DNA from 2 places in the Variovorax sp. FG153 genome. Region 2 is predicted to be linked to the other one. Evidence: riboswitches for the same ligand, from Rfam matches in the RefSeq annotation. Region 2 holds a riboswitch; the other holds the start of a gene.
The links. Region 2 has a riboswitch for glycine ahead of ACODT0_RS05320 (D-amino acid dehydrogenase). Riboswitches for the same ligand answer to the same signal wherever they lie in the genome.
Positions count from the first base shown of each region.

Region 1: another riboswitch for glycine. It lies ahead of gcvT (glycine cleavage system aminomethyltransferase GcvT); the one in region 2 lies ahead of ACODT0_RS05320 (D-amino acid dehydrogenase).

Region 1 is NZ_JBMDKG010000052.1:45,966-55,302, reverse strand. Features, by position in the region: gene ACODT0_RS35485 (DUF4880 domain-containing protein) at 1-101, opposite strand, end outside; gene ACODT0_RS35480 (sigma-70 family RNA polymerase sigma factor) at 98-598, opposite strand; gene ACODT0_RS35475 (acyltransferase family protein) at 790-2,829, opposite strand; gene ACODT0_RS35470 (hypothetical protein) at 3,033-3,584, shown strand; glycine riboswitch at 3,608-3,691, shown strand; glycine riboswitch at 3,712-3,818, shown strand; gene gcvT (glycine cleavage system aminomethyltransferase GcvT) at 3,834-5,033, shown strand; gene gcvH (glycine cleavage system protein GcvH) at 5,082-5,453, shown strand; gene gcvP (aminomethyl-transferring glycine dehydrogenase) at 5,642-8,554, shown strand; gene ACODT0_RS35450 (Crp/Fnr family transcriptional regulator) at 8,560-9,291, shown strand; gene ACODT0_RS35445 (alpha/beta fold hydrolase) at 9,234-9,337, opposite strand, start outside.
Region 2 is NZ_JBMDKG010000003.1:12,900-22,236, reverse strand. Features, by position in the region: gene gmd (GDP-mannose 4,6-dehydratase) at 1-251, shown strand, start outside; gene ACODT0_RS05350 (glycosyltransferase) at 370-1,605, shown strand; gene ACODT0_RS05345 (glycosyltransferase family 4 protein) at 1,598-3,046, shown strand; gene rfbC (dTDP-4-dehydrorhamnose 3,5-epimerase) at 3,065-3,613, opposite strand; gene rfbA (glucose-1-phosphate thymidylyltransferase RfbA) at 3,610-4,509, opposite strand; gene rfbD (dTDP-4-dehydrorhamnose reductase) at 4,558-5,448, opposite strand; gene rfbB (dTDP-glucose 4,6-dehydratase) at 5,445-6,515, opposite strand; glycine riboswitch at 6,775-6,892, shown strand; gene ACODT0_RS05320 (D-amino acid dehydrogenase) at 6,981-8,288, shown strand; gene ACODT0_RS05315 (FIST signal transduction protein) at 8,437-9,337, opposite strand, start outside.

The DNA.
Region 1 (9,337 bases), on a different contig from region 2:
TCGGCGCCGGCGCTGCCCGAGCCCAGGCGCACCGCCCAGGCGATGGCCTCGTCGAGCACCTCGGGTGGAGCGCCGCCCTCCGGCGCCGCGCGGCCGCTCATCGCAGCGACAGGCAGTGGCGGATCGCGGTCGCCATGTATTTCTCGACCGAGCTCAGGCTCACGCCGAGCTGCCGCGCGATCTCGTTGTAGCCCAGGCCCTCGAGCCGCGACAGCAGGAAGGCGCTGCGGGCCTTGGGCGCGAGCCCGTCGAGCATGGCGTCGATGCGCACCAGCGCCTCGACCAGCATCAGTTGCGCCTCGGGCGACGGCGCCTGCGGCTCGGGCAGGTGGGCGATGGCGTCGAGGCAGGCGCGCTCGAGCGTCTTGCGCCGCACGTGGTCGACCGCGAGGCCGTGCGCGATGGTCGTGAGCCAGGCGCGCGGCTCGCGCAGCTCGGCGAGCTCGCGCGGCCGGCCGAGCACGCGCATGAAGGTGTCCTGCGCCAGGTCGGCCGCATCGCAGGCATTGCCGAGCTTGCGGCGCAGCCAGCCCTGCAGCCACGCATGGTGGTCGCCGTAGAGCGTTTCGATGCTGGGGGTGGAGACGAGATCCGTCATGGCTGGCACGGGAAGAAGGCGCCCCGCCGGCCGCGGGGCGCCCGATTATCGGCGAGCCCGCGGCGCGGTCCGGCGCCCGGGGCGGAGGGTGGAGAACGGTGCATCGGTGTCTGTCGCATCCCCCGTTTGACGAACGGCGCCGCAAAACCCGCAATGCCCGATTGCAACAATGTGCTTCAGGACGGCATGACTCAGGACGGCGGGCCGCGCAGCAGCACCTCGTCGAGCCAGTCCGCATGCGCGCGCGTGAAGGCCGGCCGCAGGTGCTGCTCGTCGATGAAGGCCGGGCTGCCGTCCGGCAGGGTGCGATCGCACCGGCCGCCGCGGCACATCCGGCGCGTGACGTCGATGGCCTCGGCGCCGCTGGCCGCCGCGATGCGCAGCAGTTGGTCGTTGAGCGCGGCCTGCGACAGCGGCTGCGGCGCCGTGACCTCGCGCGACACCCGCAACGAACCGAGCCGGCTGCCCTCGAGCATGCGCGCCGGGTCGAACCCGCTGCCGCCCGGGTTGTCGAGCAGCAGGTAGACCTTCTTGCCGCGTTGCACCAGCGCTGCCAGCAGGCCCTCGAGCGCGGCCAGCGCGCGCGCCTCCCCTTCCCTGCGCTCGATCGGATAGGCGGCCTCGCCCTCGCGCAGGTCGAAGCCCATCGGCAGGCCCAGGGTCTCGGTGAAGTAGCAGTTCCAGCAGGCGCCGACCAGCACCGTCTCGAACGGTCCCTCGAGCGCCATGCGCAGCCCTTCGTCACGCCGCGCGCCGCACTCGATGCCCTGGCGCGCGAACACGCCGGGGATCGGCGGGCAGGCCAGGAACACCGTGAAGTACGAGCTCGCCATGCGCCCGGGCGCGCGCTGTGCCAGCGCCGCGGCGCGCGGCGCGTACTGCATCACGTGGCTGTCGCCGATCAGCAGCACCTTGTGCGCGCCCTCGCCGATGCGGTAGGTGACGAAGGGGCCGAGTTCGCCGGTGGTCGGTCCGTCGTGGTAGTCGCGGTCGGCCGCCGCATCGGCCATGCGCTGCAGCGCCGGCCCGTGCAGCCGCGCCGGCAGCCCGGCCTGCACCGCGCAACCCGCGAGCGCGACCAGCACCATGCCCGCGCCGAGCCAGCGCACGGTGGCGCCGCCCGCGCGAGCGCGCAGCCGGCGCTCGAGCCAGCCATGGGTCGCGGCGGCCAGCAGCAGGCTCGCGGCCAGCGCCGCCACGCGCACCGAGGCGGCCAGCCCCGTGAGCTCGTGCGGTTCGCGCGGCAGCACGATGCGCAGGAAGCTCAGCACCGGCCAGTGCCAGAGGTACAGCGGATAGCTCAGCAGGCCGATCCACACCAGCACGCGGTTCGACAGCAGGCGCCGGTTCAGCACGCCGCCGCCGCCGGCCGCGATGCAGCAGGCCGCGCCCGCCACCGGCAGCAGCGCCCACCCACCCGGAAAGGCCTTGTCGGCGCGCACCGTCGCCAGGCCGAGCGCGATCAGCGCCGCGCCCGCCAGCGACAGCAGGTGGGCACGCCAGCCCGCGGGCGGCGCGTGGCCCGGCCGCAGCTGCAGGCAGGCCACGATGCCGCCGGCCGCGAGTTCCCAGGCGCGCGACAGCGGCGAATAGAACGAGGCCCCGCGATGCGAATGGATGCCCAGCACGTTGATCGCGAAGGAGGCGATCGCCACCAGCCACAGCACGCGCAGCAGCGGCCAGCGCCGGCGCCAGCTCAGCGCGATCAGCACCGGCCACAGGATGTAGAACTGCTCCTCGATGCCCAGCGACCACAGGTGCAGCAGCGGCTTGAGCTCGGCCGCGGCGTCGAAGTAGCCGGCCTCGCGCCAGAAGACCAGATTGGCCACGAAGAAGGCGCCGCCGCCCGCCTGCCGCCCGAGCGCCCTGAACTCGTCGTCGAGCAGCACCCACCAGCCGAAGGCCAGCACCGCGGCAAGCACCAGCAGCAGCGCCGGGAAGATGCGCCGCACGCGCCGCGCATAGAAGTCGCGATAACTGAAGCGGCCCTCGGCCTGCGCGCGCAGCAGGATCGAGGTGATCAGGAAGCCCGAAATCACGAAGAAGACATCGACGCCGATGAAGCCGCCGGGCACCGCGCGCGGAAAGGCGTGGAAGAACACCACCGCGAGCACCGCGACGGCGCGCAGGCCGTCGATGTCGGCGCGATAGGCTTCGGCCCGCGCGGCGGTGTTCGCCGCGATGGCCGGCGCGCGCATCGGCAGGTCGCGAAAGGTCGGGCTCGTGCTCATCGGGGTCGGCAACATCCGGTGCAGCCCGCGCCGTCCGGAGCGCGTTCCGGTCTTGTCGCGAGGGCTTGCCGGGTTGCCGAACGGAAGCGCGAAACCCGCAGCGCACGCACGGGCGACGCTTAAGCCTTTGGTGTTCCGCGCTTCATGAAGATGTCACGCGCATCCGCGATGCTCGGGCTCCATCCCGGACCCGGCGGCACCGCATGTTTCCCACCAAGACCGACAAGGCGCGCGACGAACTCCAGGGCGGACAGCGCACCCTGAGCCAGCGCGAACGGGCCTTGCTGCTGATGGCCGACGGCCGCCGCTCGCTGACCGACTTCAGCCCGCTGTTCGCGAGCCGCGGCGATGCCGAGCAGGCCCTGATGACGCTGGTGGAGCGCGGCTACCTGCACGACCCGCGCACGGTGGCGGTGGTGGAGACGGTGGAGGCCGCGGCGCCGGAACCGCAGCCCGCGCCGGCCGCCGAACCCATCCACGTCTCGACCGCCGCCGACGCCTTCGACGGCAAGCGCTCGCTGGCCACCACGCGCATGTTCCTGTTCGACATCTGCGAGCGCATGTTCGTGCGCCGCGATCCGCGCTTCGCGCTGCAGATGCGCGACGCGCTGCGCGAGGCGCGCGACCGCGAGGCCATGCTGACCATCGCCGCGCTGATGCTGACCGAGGTCGAGAAGACGGCCGGCGCCGAGCGCGCGGAGTCATTGCGCGAGCGCATCGAGCGGCTGCTGCCGCCGGCCGAAGTGATGCACTGAACCGGCGCCGCAATCCACTACACTCGCCCGGGTCAGGAGAGAGCCCCGCACGGGGCCGCCGAAGGCGCAGGGAACCCCCGAACGCTCAGGCAAAAGGACTGACACAGCGCCGGCCCTCGCGGGACGGCGTTTCCTTGCTGGAGAGAGGCCGGTGCCGCAGGCGCCCGGTCCACCGAAGGAGCAAACCCCGATCGTGGGGCGAATCTCTCAGGTAAAGCGGACAGCAGGGGTGGCCCCATGGCGCGAGCCATGGCATTCGATTGCTGCCCCCAGGAGTGCCCCGTGGCTGCTTCCGCCCCCGAATCCGAACTGCTCAAGACCCCGCTGCACGCGCTGCACCTGGAACTCGGCGCCCGCATGGTGCCCTTCGCCGGCTATTCGATGCCGGTCCAGTACCCCGCCGGCCTGATGGCCGAGCACAGGCACACGCGCGAAGCCGCGGGCCTGTTCGACATCTCCCACATGGGCCAGCTGCGCCTGTCCGGGCCCGATGCCGCGGCCGCCTTCGAGACCCTGATGCCGGTCGACGTGATCGACCTGCCCGCGGGCAAGCAGCGCTACGGCCTGCTGCTCGACGACCAGGGCGGCATCCTCGACGACCTGATGTTCTTCAACGAAGGCAACGGCTCGCTGTTCGTGATCGTCAACGGCGCCGGCAAGGTGGCCGACATCGCCCACATCCAGCAGAAGATCGGCCAGCGCTGCCAGGTGCAGCCGCTGCCCGAGCAGGCGCTGCTCGCGCTGCAGGGACCGCAGGCCGCGGCCACGCTGGCAAGGCTCTCGCCCGGCATCGAGCGCTTCGTGTTCATGACCGGCGGCGCGGTGCAGATCGGCGGCATAGCCGCCTTCGTCACGCGCAGCGGCTACACCGGCGAGGACGGCTTCGAGATCTCGGTCGCCGCGAAGGACGCCGAGGCGCTGGCGCGACTGCTGCTGGCCCAGCCCGAGGTCAAGCCCATCGGCCTGGGCGCGCGCAACTCGCTGCGGCTCGAGGCCGGCCTGTGCCTCTACGGCAGCGACATCGACACCAGTACCACGCCGGTCGAGGCCTCGCTCAACTGGGCGATCCAGAAGGTGCGCCGCACGGGCGGCGCGCGCGCGGGTGGCTTCCCCGGCGCCGAGAAGATCCTGGCCCAGCTCACCGCCGCCACCGGCGCGGCCGGCCATCTCGACCACGACACGCTCAAGCGCCGCCGCGTCGGCCTGGTCGCGCTCGAGCGCATCCCGGTGCGCGACGGCACGCCGCTGCAGTCCTTCGAGGGCCAGGACATCGGCCAGGTCACCAGCGGCCTGCTGGGTCCGACGGCCGACCGGCCGGTCGCCATGGGCTACGTGGCCACCGCCTTCGCCGAGCCCGGCACCCGGGTGCAGGCCATCGTGCGCGGCAAGCCGGTGCCGATGGAGGTCTCGACGCTGCCTTTCGTGCCGACCCGCTACTACCGCGGCTAACCTACGCCCCGGCATCGGCCACTTTTTATCCACGAGGAGTTTTTCGACATGAGCATCAAGTACACCAAGGACCATGAATGGGTGCAGGCCGAGGGCGGCAACGCCACGGTCGGCATCACCGTCCATGCGCAGGACGCGCTGGGCGACGTGGTCTTCGTCGACCTGCCCGAGGTCGGCAAGAGCTTCGCCCAGGGCGATGTCGCCGGCGTCGTCGAGTCGGTGAAGGCCGCGGCCGACGTGTTCATGCCCGTCTCGGGCGAGATCACCGAAGTCAACGAGGCCCTGCGCGCCGATCCCTCGCTCGCCAACAGTGCACCGCTGGCCGAAGGCTGGTTCTTCAAGGTCAAGCTGTCCGAACCGGCGCAGCTCGACGCGCTGATGGACGAGACCGCCTACGGCAAATTTGCCGACGAAGCCTAAGTCCTGAAATCGGATTGCCGGACGCAGAGGACGCGAAGGTTTCGCGAAGAACGCAAAAAAGAGAACTGGCTTCGGCATCGCCCCCTGCCTGGTCCTTTTTTCACTGAGTTCTTTCGCGCCCTTTGCGCAACCTTCGCGTCCTCTGCGTCCGGAAGTCCGCTCCCCTGCCTCTTCTTCCCCCGCCCGCCATGCCCACCCCCGCCGCCCTGCCCACCCTGCAAGAACTCGAGAACGCCGAGGAATTCATCGCCCGCCACATCGGCATCGATGCCGACGACGAGGCGCGCATGCTGCCCGTGATCGGGTCGGCCACGCGCGCCGAACTCATCGACGGCATCGTGCCCGCGGCGATCCGGCGCAGCAAGCCGATGCGGCTGCCGGCACCGGCCACCGAGGCCGATGCGCTGGCCGAGCTCAAGGCGATCGCGGCGAAGAACAAGGTGTTCCGCAACTTCATCGGCCAGGGCTACTACGGCACCCACACGCCGGGCGTGATCCTGCGCAACATCCTCGAGAACCCGGCCTGGTACACGGCCTACACGCCCTACCAGGCCGAGATCTCGCAGGGCCGCATGGAGGCGCTGGTCAACTTCCAGACCATGGTGTGCGACCTCACGGGCATGGCGATCGCCAATGCCTCGATGCTCGACGAGGCCACCGCCGCCGCCGAGGCGATGACGCTGGCCAAGCGCAGCGTGAAAAGCAAGAGCAACGTGTTCCTGGTCTCGGGCGACTGCCATCCGCAGACCATCGAGGTGGTGAAGACCCGCGCCGCGCCGCTGGGCATCGAGGTCAAGGTCAGCACCGCCTCGGAAACCCTGCCGCACCTGATGGCCAGCGGCGAATTCTTCGGCGTGCTGGCGCAGTACCCGGCCACCACCGGTCACGTGCACGACCTGCGCCCGCTCGCGGGCCACGCGCATCAGTACGGCGCGGCCTTCTGCGTCGCGGCCGACCTGCTGGCGCTGACCCTGCTCGCGCCGCCCGGCGAATGGGATGCCGACATCGTCTGCGGCACCACCCAGCGCTTCGGCATGCCGCTGTGCAACGGCGGCCCGCACGCGGCCTACCTGGCCTGCCGCGACGACTTCAAGCGCTCGCTACCGGGCCGCCTGGTCGGCGTGAGCGTCGACACCCATGGCCGCCCCGCCTACCGCCTCGCGCTGCAGACGCGCGAGCAGCACATCCGGCGCGAGAAGGCGACCTCGAACATCTGCACCGCGCAGGTGCTGCCCGCCGTGGTCGCAAGCATGTACGCGGTCTACCACGGGCCCGACGGCCTCACGCGCATCGCGCAGCGCGTGGCCGCGCTCACCGCCATCCTCGCGCGCGGCCTGGCCCAGATGGGCCGCGAGCCGGTCAACGAGACCGCCTTCGATTCGCTGACCATCCGCACCGGCGACGACACCGCGAAGATCCTCGAGCGCGCGCAGGCCGCCAACGTGAACCTGCGCCAGCGGCTGCAGCAGCACCTGGGCATCTCGCTCGACGAGACCAGCACGCGCGCCGACGTCGAGACCCTGTGGGCGCTGTTCGTGCCCGCCGGCACGCCGATGCCGCGCTTCGAGGAACTGGCCGCCAACACCGCGCCGCGCATTCCGCAGGAACTGCGCCGCGCGAGCGCCTTCCTGTCGCACCCGGTGTTCAACACCCACAAGAGCGAGACCGCGATGCTGCGCTACATCCGCAGCCTGTCGGACAAGGACCTCGCGCTCGACCGCAGCATGATCCCGCTGGGCAGCTGCACCATGAAGCTCAACGCGACCAGCGAGATGATCCCGATCACCTGGCCCGAGTTCGCGAACATCCATCCCTTCGCGCCGGCCGAGCAGCTGCAGGGCTATGCCCAGCTCGACGCCCAGCTGCGCGCCTGGCTCTGCGAAGCCACCGGCTACGCGGGCATCAGCCTGCAGCCCAATGCCGGCTCGCAGGGCGAGTACGCGGGCCTGCTGGCGATCCGCGCCTTCCACGAGGCCAAGGGCGAGGGCCACCGCAACATCTGCCTGATCCCCTCGTCGGCGCACGGCACCAATCCCGCTAGCGCGCAGATGGTGGGCCTGCAGGTGGTGGTGACGGCCTGCGACGCGCAGGGCAACGTCGACCTCGACGACCTGAAGCGCGCCTGCGAGAAGCACGGCAAGAACCTGGCCGCGGTGATGATCACCTACCCGAGCACGCACGGCGTGTTCGAGACCCGCGTGAAGGAGCTGTGCGAGCTGGTGCATGCGCACGGCGGGCGCGTGTATGTGGACGGCGCCAACATGAACGCGCTGGTGGGCGTGGCCGCGCCGGGCGAGTTCGGCGGCGACGTGAGCCACCTGAACCTGCACAAGACCTTCTGCATCCCGCACGGCGGCGGCGGCCCGGGCGTGGGCCCGGTCTGCGTGGTCGAGGACCTCGTGCCCTACCTGCCGGGCCATGCGACCGCGGGCGTGTCGGGCCATGGCGTGGGTGCCGTGTCCGCGGCGCCGCTGGGCAACGCGGCCGTGCTGCCGATCAGCTGGATGTACTGCCGCATGATGGGCGCGAAGGGCCTGCAGGCCGCGACCGAGACCGCGATCCTCAGCGCCAACTACATCAGCGCGCGGCTCAAGGACCACTACCCCACGCTGTACGCGAGCCCCAACGGCCACGTCGCGCACGAGTGCATCCTCGACCTGCGCCCGCTCAAGGACACCAGCGGCGTCACCGCCGAGGACGTCGCCAAGCGCCTGATCGACTACGGCTTCCATGCGCCCACGCTGAGCTTCCCGGTGCCGGGAACGCTGATGGTGGAACCGACCGAGAGCGAGCCGCTGGCCGAGCTCGACCGCTTCATCGAGGCGATGATCGCCATCCGCGGCGAGATCCGCCGCATCGAGGAAGGCGTCTGGCCGAAGGACGACAACCCGCTCAAGCACGCACCGCACACGGCCGCAAGCCTGCTCGGCAGCGAATGGGGCCATCCCTATGCGCGCGAGCTCGGCGCCTTCCCGCTGGCCGGGCTCAAGGACGCCAAGTACTGGCCGCCGATCGGCCGCGTCGACAACGTCTACGGCGACCGCAACCTGTTCTGCAGCTGCGTGCCCGTGGGCGAGTACCAGGAAACCGAAGCGGCCTGAGCCGCATGGACCCCGGCGAGATCGCCTCGCTCAAGTCGCGCTGGCGCGGCTGCGTCTGGGCCCACACGCTGAGCGACGACGAGGCCGAAGTGCTGCTGCCGCAGCTGCGCTTCGTCGAACTCGCCGCGGGCCAGGCCATCTGGCATCGCGGCGACCCGGCCGAGCACTGGGTCGGCATGGGGCGCGGCAGCATGAAGCTGTGCACCACCTCGGCCTCGGGCAAGCCCGTGACCTTCATGGGCCAGGCCTTCAGCTGGGTCGGCGAGGTCGAGCTGATCCGCAACGAACCGCGCTTCTGCGACGCGGTCGCGCTGTCCGACGCGGTGATCATCAAGATGCCGAAGGCCGCCTTCTTCCACCTGCTCGACGGCAACCGCGCCTTCAACCGCTTCGTGCTGCAGCTGCTGAGCGAGCGGCTCACGCAGTCGATGGCCGTCACGCTGTCGGACCGCACGCTCGACCCGGTCGCCAAGGTCGCGCAGAGCCTGGCATCGCTGTTCAGCCCGGCGGGCTTTCCGCCGCGCTCGCTCGAGCTGCAGGTGTCGCAGGCCGAGCTCGCGCTCTACTGCAACATGTCGCGCCCGCGGCTCAACGCGGCGCTGCGGCGGCTCGAGGCCGAGGGCCTGCTGACGCTGGGCTACCAGGTCGTGACCTTGCGCGACCTCGATGCGCTGCGCGCCTACCGCGCCGCGCCCTCGGCCGCGAGCGGCAGCCACACGCGGCCCGAGACCGCATAGGCGTTGTCGCCGGCAATGCCGGCCACCGGCGTGCCCGACACGGGCG
Region 2 (9,337 bases):
AGGCGGCGGGCTATGAATTGCGCTTCGAAGGCGAGGAACAGCACGAGGTCGGCATCGACATCCAGTCGGGCAAGACGCTGGTGCGCGTGAATCCGAAGTTCTATCGCCCGGCCGAAGTCGACCTGCTGATCGGCAATCCGGCGCGCGCCAAGGAAAAGCTCGGATGGGCGCCGCGGACCACGCTCGAACAGCTGTGCACGATGATGGTGGAAGCGGATCTGCGGCGCAACGCCGAAGGCAAGTCCTTCTGATTCCCGCGCGGGCCGCACCGCCGGAGTGCGCCCGCTTCATCCGATCGTCCGGGGCGGACCGCTGACCCGCCCGCCGCAAGGGCAGTCCATGCCGTCGTCGCCAGGAGCCATTGCCTTCATGTCCGCAGCCAAAGTCCTCATCATTGCCACCTTCCCGATCATCGAGCCCCGGCACGGCGGGCAGCTCAGGACGCGGCACATCTACGAGGCGTACAGGAAGGCCGGCATCGAGGTGGACTATGTCGGCTTCTTTCCCGAGGGCTCCTACCCGCGGCATGCGACGACGGACATCGTGCTGCCCGGCACCCTGGGCGGCCGGCCGCTGGAAGAGTGCGAGCACGTCGTCTACGACCATCTCTGGGGACTGCACATCGCCACCACCCGGCAGGCCCGCGATGCACTGCTTCGCGTGCTGCGCAGCAAGCCCTACGACTTCATCCAGATCGACCACCTCTATCTGTGGCCACTGGTGCGCGCCTGCCTGGCCGAACTCGGGCCGCAGGAGCATCGCCCCCGGATCGTCCACTCGGCGCACAACATCGAGCACGCGATGAAGCGGCAGATCCTCGCGCAGTCGGGGGCGACCGAGGCGCTGGTCGCGCAGCATGGCGAGGACATCCTCGCGCTGGAGCGCGAGATCACGCTGGAAGCGGAGATCGTCTTCGCTGTCACCGCCGCCGACCAGGCCTATCTCAACGAGCTCGGCCAGCGCGAAGACGCCGTTCTCGCGCCCAACGGTACTTCGCCACCGGACGCCTCGCCCGACGCGATCGAGACGTGGAAGCGCGCCCTGCCGCGGGAACCGTTCGCGGTCTTCGTGAGCAGTGCGCACCCGCCCAACGCGGTGGGATTCTTTTCGGTTTTCAGCCAGTCGCTGGCCTTCCTCCCACCGGACCGCAAGCTCGTCATCGCGGGGGGCGTCACGAGCCTGCTCGAGAAGCATCGCGAGTACAGGCGCTGGGCCGGCATCAACGACGACCGCACGCTGCGCCTCGGCATCGTCGACGACGCGGGCATCGTGGCGCTGCGCCGCCTCGGCCACGTCTACATCCTGCCGATCACGGCCGGCGGCGGATCCAACATCAAGACGGCCGAAGCACTGTTGACCGGCGCCTACGTGATCGGGACCTCGACGGCGTTCCGCGGCTTCGAGGACTTCATCGGAGACCCCGGCGTTTTCGTCGAGGACGATCCGCATGCGTTCCGCGCCCGGCTGTTCGAGCTGCTGCACCGCGAACGCCTCGCCATCGGCGAGGCCGTGCTGAACCACCGACGACGACTGCTCTGGGAGTCGACACTCGCACCGATGCCCACCCACCTCCTCGCCACCTTCGCACGCCATGCCCATGCTTGAGCGACGCACCCTCTGGCTCGACTTCACCACCTCGCTCCACTGGACGCGCGCGCCCGTGGGCATCGTCCGGATGGAGCAGGAATGCTGCCGCTGGATGCTGACCAAATGGCCGGACCGGGTGCGGCTGTGCGTCTTCGACTGGGGCAAGGAGCAGTTCTTCGAGATGCCGCAGAGCGAGGCCTGGGCCATCCTGAATCGCGCCTCCGACGAGCAGGCCGCGGCGACCCGCAAGGCCTCGCAACCGGCGGCACCCGAAGCCGCATCGGGGCCACCGCCGGTGCGCCTGGCACGGCGGCTGGAACGGCTTCTGCGCAAGGCGGTGCTGGGCACCTTGAGCGCGCTGCCCGCCAGATACGAGTCGGGCGTGCGGCGCCGCATGATCGCGGTGCGCCGCACATTGGCCTTCGCGTATCACGAATGGAAGGCGGCACGACTGGTGCCGCTGGTTGCCGCCGAGGGTCCCGCGGGACTCGTGCCGGCGCAGGGCGCGGGCCCGAGCTCGCCCGGCTTGTTCCAGCCGGGCGACTTCTATCTCACGATGGGCCTGGACTGGGACCACGGCAACAAGATGGCCTGCCTCTATCGCGAGAAGAAGCGCAGCGCCTTCAAGGTCGTCAACGTCATCCACGACATCATTCCGGTCCTGTTCCCGCACTTCTACCAGGCTGGCAAGGCCCAGTTCTTCGCGAGCTTCTACGCGACGATGGCCTGGGCCTCGGACCATATCCTGTGCAATTCCCAATGCACGGCCCGGGACCTGAAGGCACTGCTGCGCGAGATCGAAACGCCGATGCCGCCGATGACGGTGATCCGCGAGGGCGACACGCTGCCGAAGGTCGTGGGAGAGGAACACTATTCGAGCGCCGTTCGAAAGCTCGCCGGCGAACGCTTCCTCCTGTTCGTCTCCACCGTCGAGATCCGGAAGAACCACGAAACGCTCTACCGGGCCTACCTGCGCCTGCTCGAATCGGGCTTCGACGCACCGAAGCTGGTGTTCGTCGGCATGCAGGGCTGGCGGGTCGACGACTTCATGGCCTCGCTGCAGCAGGACCTGCGGGTCGAGGACAGGATCGTGATCCTGAACAACGTCACCGATGTCGAGCTGAACCTGCTCTACCAGCGTTGCCTGTTCACCCTCTATCCATCGCTGTACGAAGGCTGGGGCCTGCCGGTCGCCGAGAGCCTGGCGCACGGCAAGTTCTGCCTCGCGTCGCACGCAGCCTCGGTGCCCGAGATCGCGGGCGACATCATCGACTATGCGGACCCGTGGAACGTGCCGGAGTGGGCCGAGAAGATTCGTCACTACTGCGCCGATTCCGCGGCGCTGGAAGCGCGGGAAAAGCTGATCGCCACCCAGTACCGGATCACCTCGTGGGAGGTGACCGCGGACCAGATCATGGAAGTCGTCGACGGCTACGCGCCGCCGGGCGCCAGCGCCTGAGTCCAGCGGGCGAAGTCGTCAGGCGAACAGTTCGGCGCCGTCCAGGGTCGACGCCGCGCGGTCCTTGTCCGACAAGGTGAAGGCCGCGCCGAGTTCGGGCCAGGCGATGGCCAGGCTCGGATCGTCCCAGCGGATCGCCCGCTCATGCACCGGCGCGTAATAGTCGGTCGTCTTGTAGAGAAACTCCGCCGTCTCCGTCAGCACCAGGAAGCCGTGCGCGAACCCCGCGGGCACCCACAGCTGCTTGTGGTTGTGCTCGCTGAGCTCCTCGCCCACCCACCGGCCGAAGGTCGGCGACGAGCGGCGGATGTCCACCGCCACGTCGAACACCGCGCCGCGCACGCAGCGCACCAGCTTGCCCTGCGGCTGCTGGATCTGGTAGTGCAGGCCGCGCAGCACGCCCCTGGCCGAGCGCGAATGGTTGTCCTGCACGAACTCGACATGGCGCCCCACGGCCTCGTCGAAGGCCTTGCCGTTGAAGCTCTCGAAGAAGAAGCCGCGCGCGTCGCCGAACACCTTCGGCTCGATGACGAGAACGTCGGGAATCGCGGTAGGGGTGACTTTCACGAACGCACCTCGTCCTTCAGCAGGCGTTGCAGGTACTTGCCATAGCCGCTCTTGGCGAGCGGCGCGGCGAGCTTCTCGAGCTGCGCGGCATCGATGAAGCCGTTGCGCCAGGCGATCTCCTCGGGGCAGGCGATCTTCAGGCCCTGACGGTGCTCGAGCGTGGCGATGAACTGGCCCGCCTCGAGCAGGCTCTCGTGCGTGCCGGTGTCGAGCCACGCATAGCCGCGCTGCATGATCTGCACGTTGAGCTGGCCGAGGTCGAGGTAGGCCTGGTTGACCGCGGTGATCTCGAGCTCGCCGCGCGCGCTGGGCTTGACGGCCTTGGCGATGTCGACGACCTGGTTGTCGTAGAAGTAGAGGCCCGTCACGGCGTAGCTGCTCTTGGGTTCGAGCGGCTTCTCCTCGATGCTGCTGGCCTTGCCCTGCGCATCGAAGGCCACCACGCCGTAGCGCTCGGGGTCGTGCACGTGGTAGGCGAAGACGGTCGCGCCCTTGGCCTGCGCATCGGCATCGGACAGCAGGTGCACGAAGTCGTGGCCGTAGTAGATGTTGTCGCCGAGCACCAGCGCGCTCGGCGAATTGCCGACGAACCTGTCGCCGATGATGAAGGCCTGCGCGAGCCCGTCGGGACTGGGCTGCACGGCATACTGCAGGTTCAGGCCCCACTGGCTGCCGTCGCCCAGCAGTTGCTGGAAGCGCGGCGTGTCCTGCGGCGTGCTGATGACGAGGATGTCGCGCATGCCGCCGAGCATCAGCGTGCTCAGCGGGTAATAGATCATGGGCTTGTCGTACACCGGCAGCAGCTGCTTGCTGATCGCGAGCGTGGCCGGATGCAACCGCGTGCCCGAGCCGCCGGCCAGGATGATGCCCTTGCGCTGCGTCGTCTGGATGGTCATCGTTGGTGTCTTCTCTTCAGGGGTTCGGGTCCGGCGCGCGATGCGCGCTCAGAGGATCTCGCGCAGCATGCGCGCGACGCCGTTCTGCCACGGCGGCAGCACCAGCCCGAAGGCGGCCTGCAGCTTCGAGGTGTCGAGGCGCGAGTTGTGCGGCCGGGTGGCCGGCGTGGGAAAGGCGCTGGTCGGCACGGCCTCGACCTGCTGCGGCCCGGCCTTGAGCTCGACACCGGCCTGCTGTGCGAGTTCGAGCACGTAGCGCGCGTAACCGTACCAGGTGGTCTCGCCGCCCGCGATCGCGTGATAGAGCCCGGCCTTGGACGGGTCCTGCAAGGTGGCGCGAATGGCATGGGCCGTGATGTCGGCCAGCAGCTCGGCACCGGTGGGGGCGCCGAACTGGTCGTCGATGACGGTCAGCTTGTCGCGTTCCCTGGCCAGCCGCAGCATGGTCTTGGCGAAGTTGCCGCCGCGCGCCGCATAGACCCAGCTGGTGCGAAAGATCAGGTGCTTCGCGCAGTGCCGCGCCACCAGTTGCTCGCCCTCGAGCTTGGTGCGGCCGTAGACGCTCAGCGGGCCGGTCGCGTCGGTTTCCTTCCAGGGCGCGGTGCCGCTGCCGTCGAAGACATAGTCGGTCGAGTAGTGGACCATCAGCGCGCCGATCTCCTGCGCGGCCTGCGCCACCACGCCGGGCGAGGTGGCGTTGAGCTTGCGCGCGAACTCCGGCTCGCTCTCGGCCTTGTCGACGGCGGTGTGGGCGGCGGCATTGACGATCACGTCGGGGCGCACCTGCCGCACGGTGTCGGCCAGCTGTTCGGGCCGGCTGAAGTCGGCGTGGAAGTCGGTGCTGTCGAAATCTAGCGCGACCAGTTCGCCCAGCGGCGCGAGGCTGCGCTGCAGTTCCCAGCCGACCTGTCCGCCCTTGCCCAGCAGCAGCAGCTTCATGCAGGGGCCTTCGCGTCGTACTGCTTCTCGACCCAGGCGCGGTAAGCGCCGCTTTGCACGTTGCGCACCCAGTCGCCGTTGGCGAGGTACCACTCGACCGTCTTGCGGATGCCGGTGTCGAAGGTCTCGGCCGGCTTCCAGCCGAGCTCGCGCTCGAGCTTGCGCGCGTCGATGGCGTAGCGGCGGTCATGGCCGGGGCGGTCGGTGACGTAGCTGATCTGCTCGGCATAGCCCTTGCCGTCGGCGCGCGGGCGCAGTTCGTCAAGCAGCGCGCACACGGTCTTCACGATCTCGATGTTCGGCTTCTCGTTCCAGCCGCCCACGTTGTAGGTCTCGCCGAGCCGGCCGGCCTCGAGCACGCGGCGGATCGCGCTGCAGTGGTCCTTGACGTAGAGCCAGTCGCGCACCTGCATGCCGTCGCCATACACGGGCAGCGGCTTGCCGGCCAGCGCGTTGACGATCATCAGCGGGATCAGCTTCTCGGGGAAATGGAAGGGGCCGTAGTTGTTCGAGCAGTTGGTGGTGAGCACCGGCAGGCCGTAGGTGTGGTGCCAGGCGCGCACGAGGTGGTCGCTCGCGGCCTTGCTGGCCGAGTAGGGGCTGTTGGGCTCGTACTTGTTCTCCTCGGTGAAGGCCGGGTCGGTCTTCGAGAGCGAGCCGTAGACCTCGTCGGTCGACACGTGCAGGAAGCGGAAGGCCGCCTTCGGATCGGCCGGCAGCGCGTTCCAGTAACCCCGCACCGACTCGAGCAGGCGGAAGGTGCCGAGCACGTTGGTCTGCACGAAATCCTCGGGGCCGTGAATCGAGCGGTCCACGTGCGACTCGGCCGCGAAATTGACCACCGCGCGCGGCTTGTGCTCGGCCAGCAGGCGGTCGAGCAGCGCGCTGTCGCCGATGTCGCCCTGCACGAAGACATGGCGCGGATCGTCCTTGAGCGAGGCCAGGGTCTCGAGATTGCCGGCGTAGGTGAGCTTGTCGAGGTTCACGACCGGTTCGTCGCCTTGCGCGATCCAGTCGAGGACGAAATTGGCGCCGATGAAGCCGGCGCCGCCGGTAACCAGGATCATGGAGTCCCCTGTGCTGTGTGATTGCTGAGTCGCGTGGTCGAAGCCTGCAGCCGCGCGGGCGCGGCCGGGCATGGATTATCCCACCCGTGCGCAAGGCCGAATCCCGGGGTTGGCCGGTGCGCAGGGCCCGCCTACAATCGCCACCCATTGCAGGAGAGCGGGCCGCATGCATCGCGCAGGCAGCCCCACCGAAGGCGCAAACTCCCATAAACGCTCAGGTCGGCTCCACGCTTCGCGCGGGACCTGTACTGCAACCACTGAAACGCCGTCTGGAGAGCCAGCACATCGCCCATCGCGGCCGTGCTGCGCCGAAGGAGCAAGTCCGCTGCAAGGTGCAGCGGATGAAACTCTCAGGTACCGAGGACAGGGGGAGCGGCAATTGGACGGCCGTCCGGTTGCGCGCTATCTATTCAGTAGCACGACCTTCAAGCCGTTCAAGCGCTTCGACCTCGAAAGGTACTTGAAATGCGCGTGATCGTATTGGGCGCCGGCCTGCTCGGCGTGACCTCGGCCTACTACCTCCAGCAACTCGGCCACGACGTGACCGTGATCGACCGGCAGGCCACGCCGGCCGCCGAGACCAGCTTCGCCAACGGCGGCCAGATCTCGGTGAGCCATGCCGAGCCCTGGGCCAATCCCAGCGCGCCGCTCAAGGTGCTGCAGTGGCTGGGCAAGGAAGACGCCCCGCTGCTGTTCCGCATCCGCGCCGACATGCGCCAGTGGCTCTGGGGCCTGCAGTTCCTGCGCGAGTGCACGCCCGCGCGCACGCGCCACAACATCGAGCAGATCGTGCGCCTGGGCACCTACAGCCGCGACACGCTGCAGCAGCTGCGCCGCGACACCGGCATCCGCTACGACGAGCGCACGCAGGGCATCCTGCACTTCTACACGACGCAAAAGGAGTTCGACGGCGCCCTCGCGCCCGCCGAGCAGATGCGCGCGCTGGGCTGCGAGCGCCAGGTGATCTCGGCCGACGAGGCCGTGAAGCTCGAGCCCGCGCTGGCCCATATCCGGCCCCGGCTGGCCGGTGCCACCTACACGGCCGAGGACGAATCGGGCGACGCCAACCGCTTCGCGCGCGAACTCGCGAAGCGCGCGGCCGAGGCCGGCGTGAAGTTCCTGATGAGCCACACCATCACCGCGCTGCGCGAGGTGGGCGGCGCCATCGACCACGTCGAGGCCACCGACGCCGAGGGCCGCTTCCAGCGCATCCGCGGCGATGCCTTCGTGATGGCAATGGGATCGCTGAGCCCGCTGCTGGCGGCACCGCTGGGCATCCGGCTGCCGATCTATCCGGCCAAGGGCTATTCGGTCACGCTGCCGGTCAAGGACGCGAGCAAGGCCTACCAGGTCTCGCTGACCGACGACGAATACAAGCTGGTGTTCTCGCGCTACACCTCGGAGTCGGGCGACCGCATGCGCATCGCCGGCACGGCCGAGCTCAACGGCTACGACCGCGACCTCAACCGCGTGCGCTGCGAAGCCATCGTGCGCCGCGTCGAGCAACTTTTCCCCGGCGCCGGCGACACCACGCAAGCCCAGTTCTGGACCGGCCTGCGCCCGGCCACGCCGAGCAACGTGCCGCTGATCGGCCGCACGAAACTCGCGAACCTCTACCTCAACACCGGCCACGGCACGCTCGGCTGGACCCATGCCTGCGGCTCGGGCAAGTCGATCGCGCGCATCGTGAGCGGGCTGGTGCCGGAGGTGGATTTCGCGTTCACGGGACTGCCCCGGCCCGTGGCGGGCGTGGCGCGGCCCGCGCTGGGCTGAGGCCCGGAAAGCGGGTTGCCGGACGCAGAGGACGCGAAGGTTTCGCGAAGGACGCAAAAGCAACCGCCAAGAAATTTCTTGATGGCCTTCTTTCGCGACTTCTGCGCTCCTTGGTCTTCCTTCCGCGTTCGGCTGTCCGATCCCGACTTCAGTCCGCCGTGAACACAGTCAGCACCCCCGTGTAGCCATACACGTGGTGCCGCGCGATCTCGCCCGCGGCGAAGAAGCCGACCAGCGGCACGTCGCCCAGCGCGTGGCGCACGATCTGCAGCTCGGCGCCGGGCGCGCCGAAGTGCGGGCCGCCGCGGCCCGAGCAGCTCACGTAGACGGCGCCGGCGATGCGCCGCGCGGGATGCGGTGCCGCCTCGGCCTCGCCGGCGGCGACGGCGCGCGCGGTGGCCAGGGTCTGTTCCTCGGGCTCGAGCTCCTCGCGGATCTCGGCGCAGATGCGCATCAGGTCGGCGCGCGCGGCCTGGGCGTTGCGGCGGCAGAAGCTCAGGCGCATGCCGGCCTCGGCCACGTCGGCGATCGCGATGCCGCGGCGCGTGGGGTCGAGGCCGATGATGCGGCGCACCAGCACGTCGGCGCCGAGGTCGCCGGTGCGGCGGATGCCATCGCTGCCAGCATCGACCAGGCCCACCAGGGTGGCGCGCACGGCCTCGATGGCCTCCTGCGGCCGCTCGAGCGAGACCTGCAGGTCGGCCAGCAGCACGTCGAGCGCGGGCTCGCCGTCGAGCTGCAGCACGAGGTTGCCGTCGGCCTCGGTGATCTCGCGCTCGCGCGCGCTGCCCGAGCGCAGCGGCTGGCAGCCCTGCGTGACGCGCGACACCAGCCGCACGCCCTCGCCGAACACCACGCCCGACAGGCCGCCCGAGAACACGCCGCCGGCCGCGCCCTGGCCGCGGATGTTGCCGTTGCCGCCGACCGCGAACTGCAACGCGCCGCCGCGGCCCGACGAAAGGCCGCCGAACAGGTAGCCGGTGTCGGTGCGCCCGGCCATCTCGCCGATGAGCTCGGTCAGGTCGGGGGTGGCGGGATCGGCATGCACC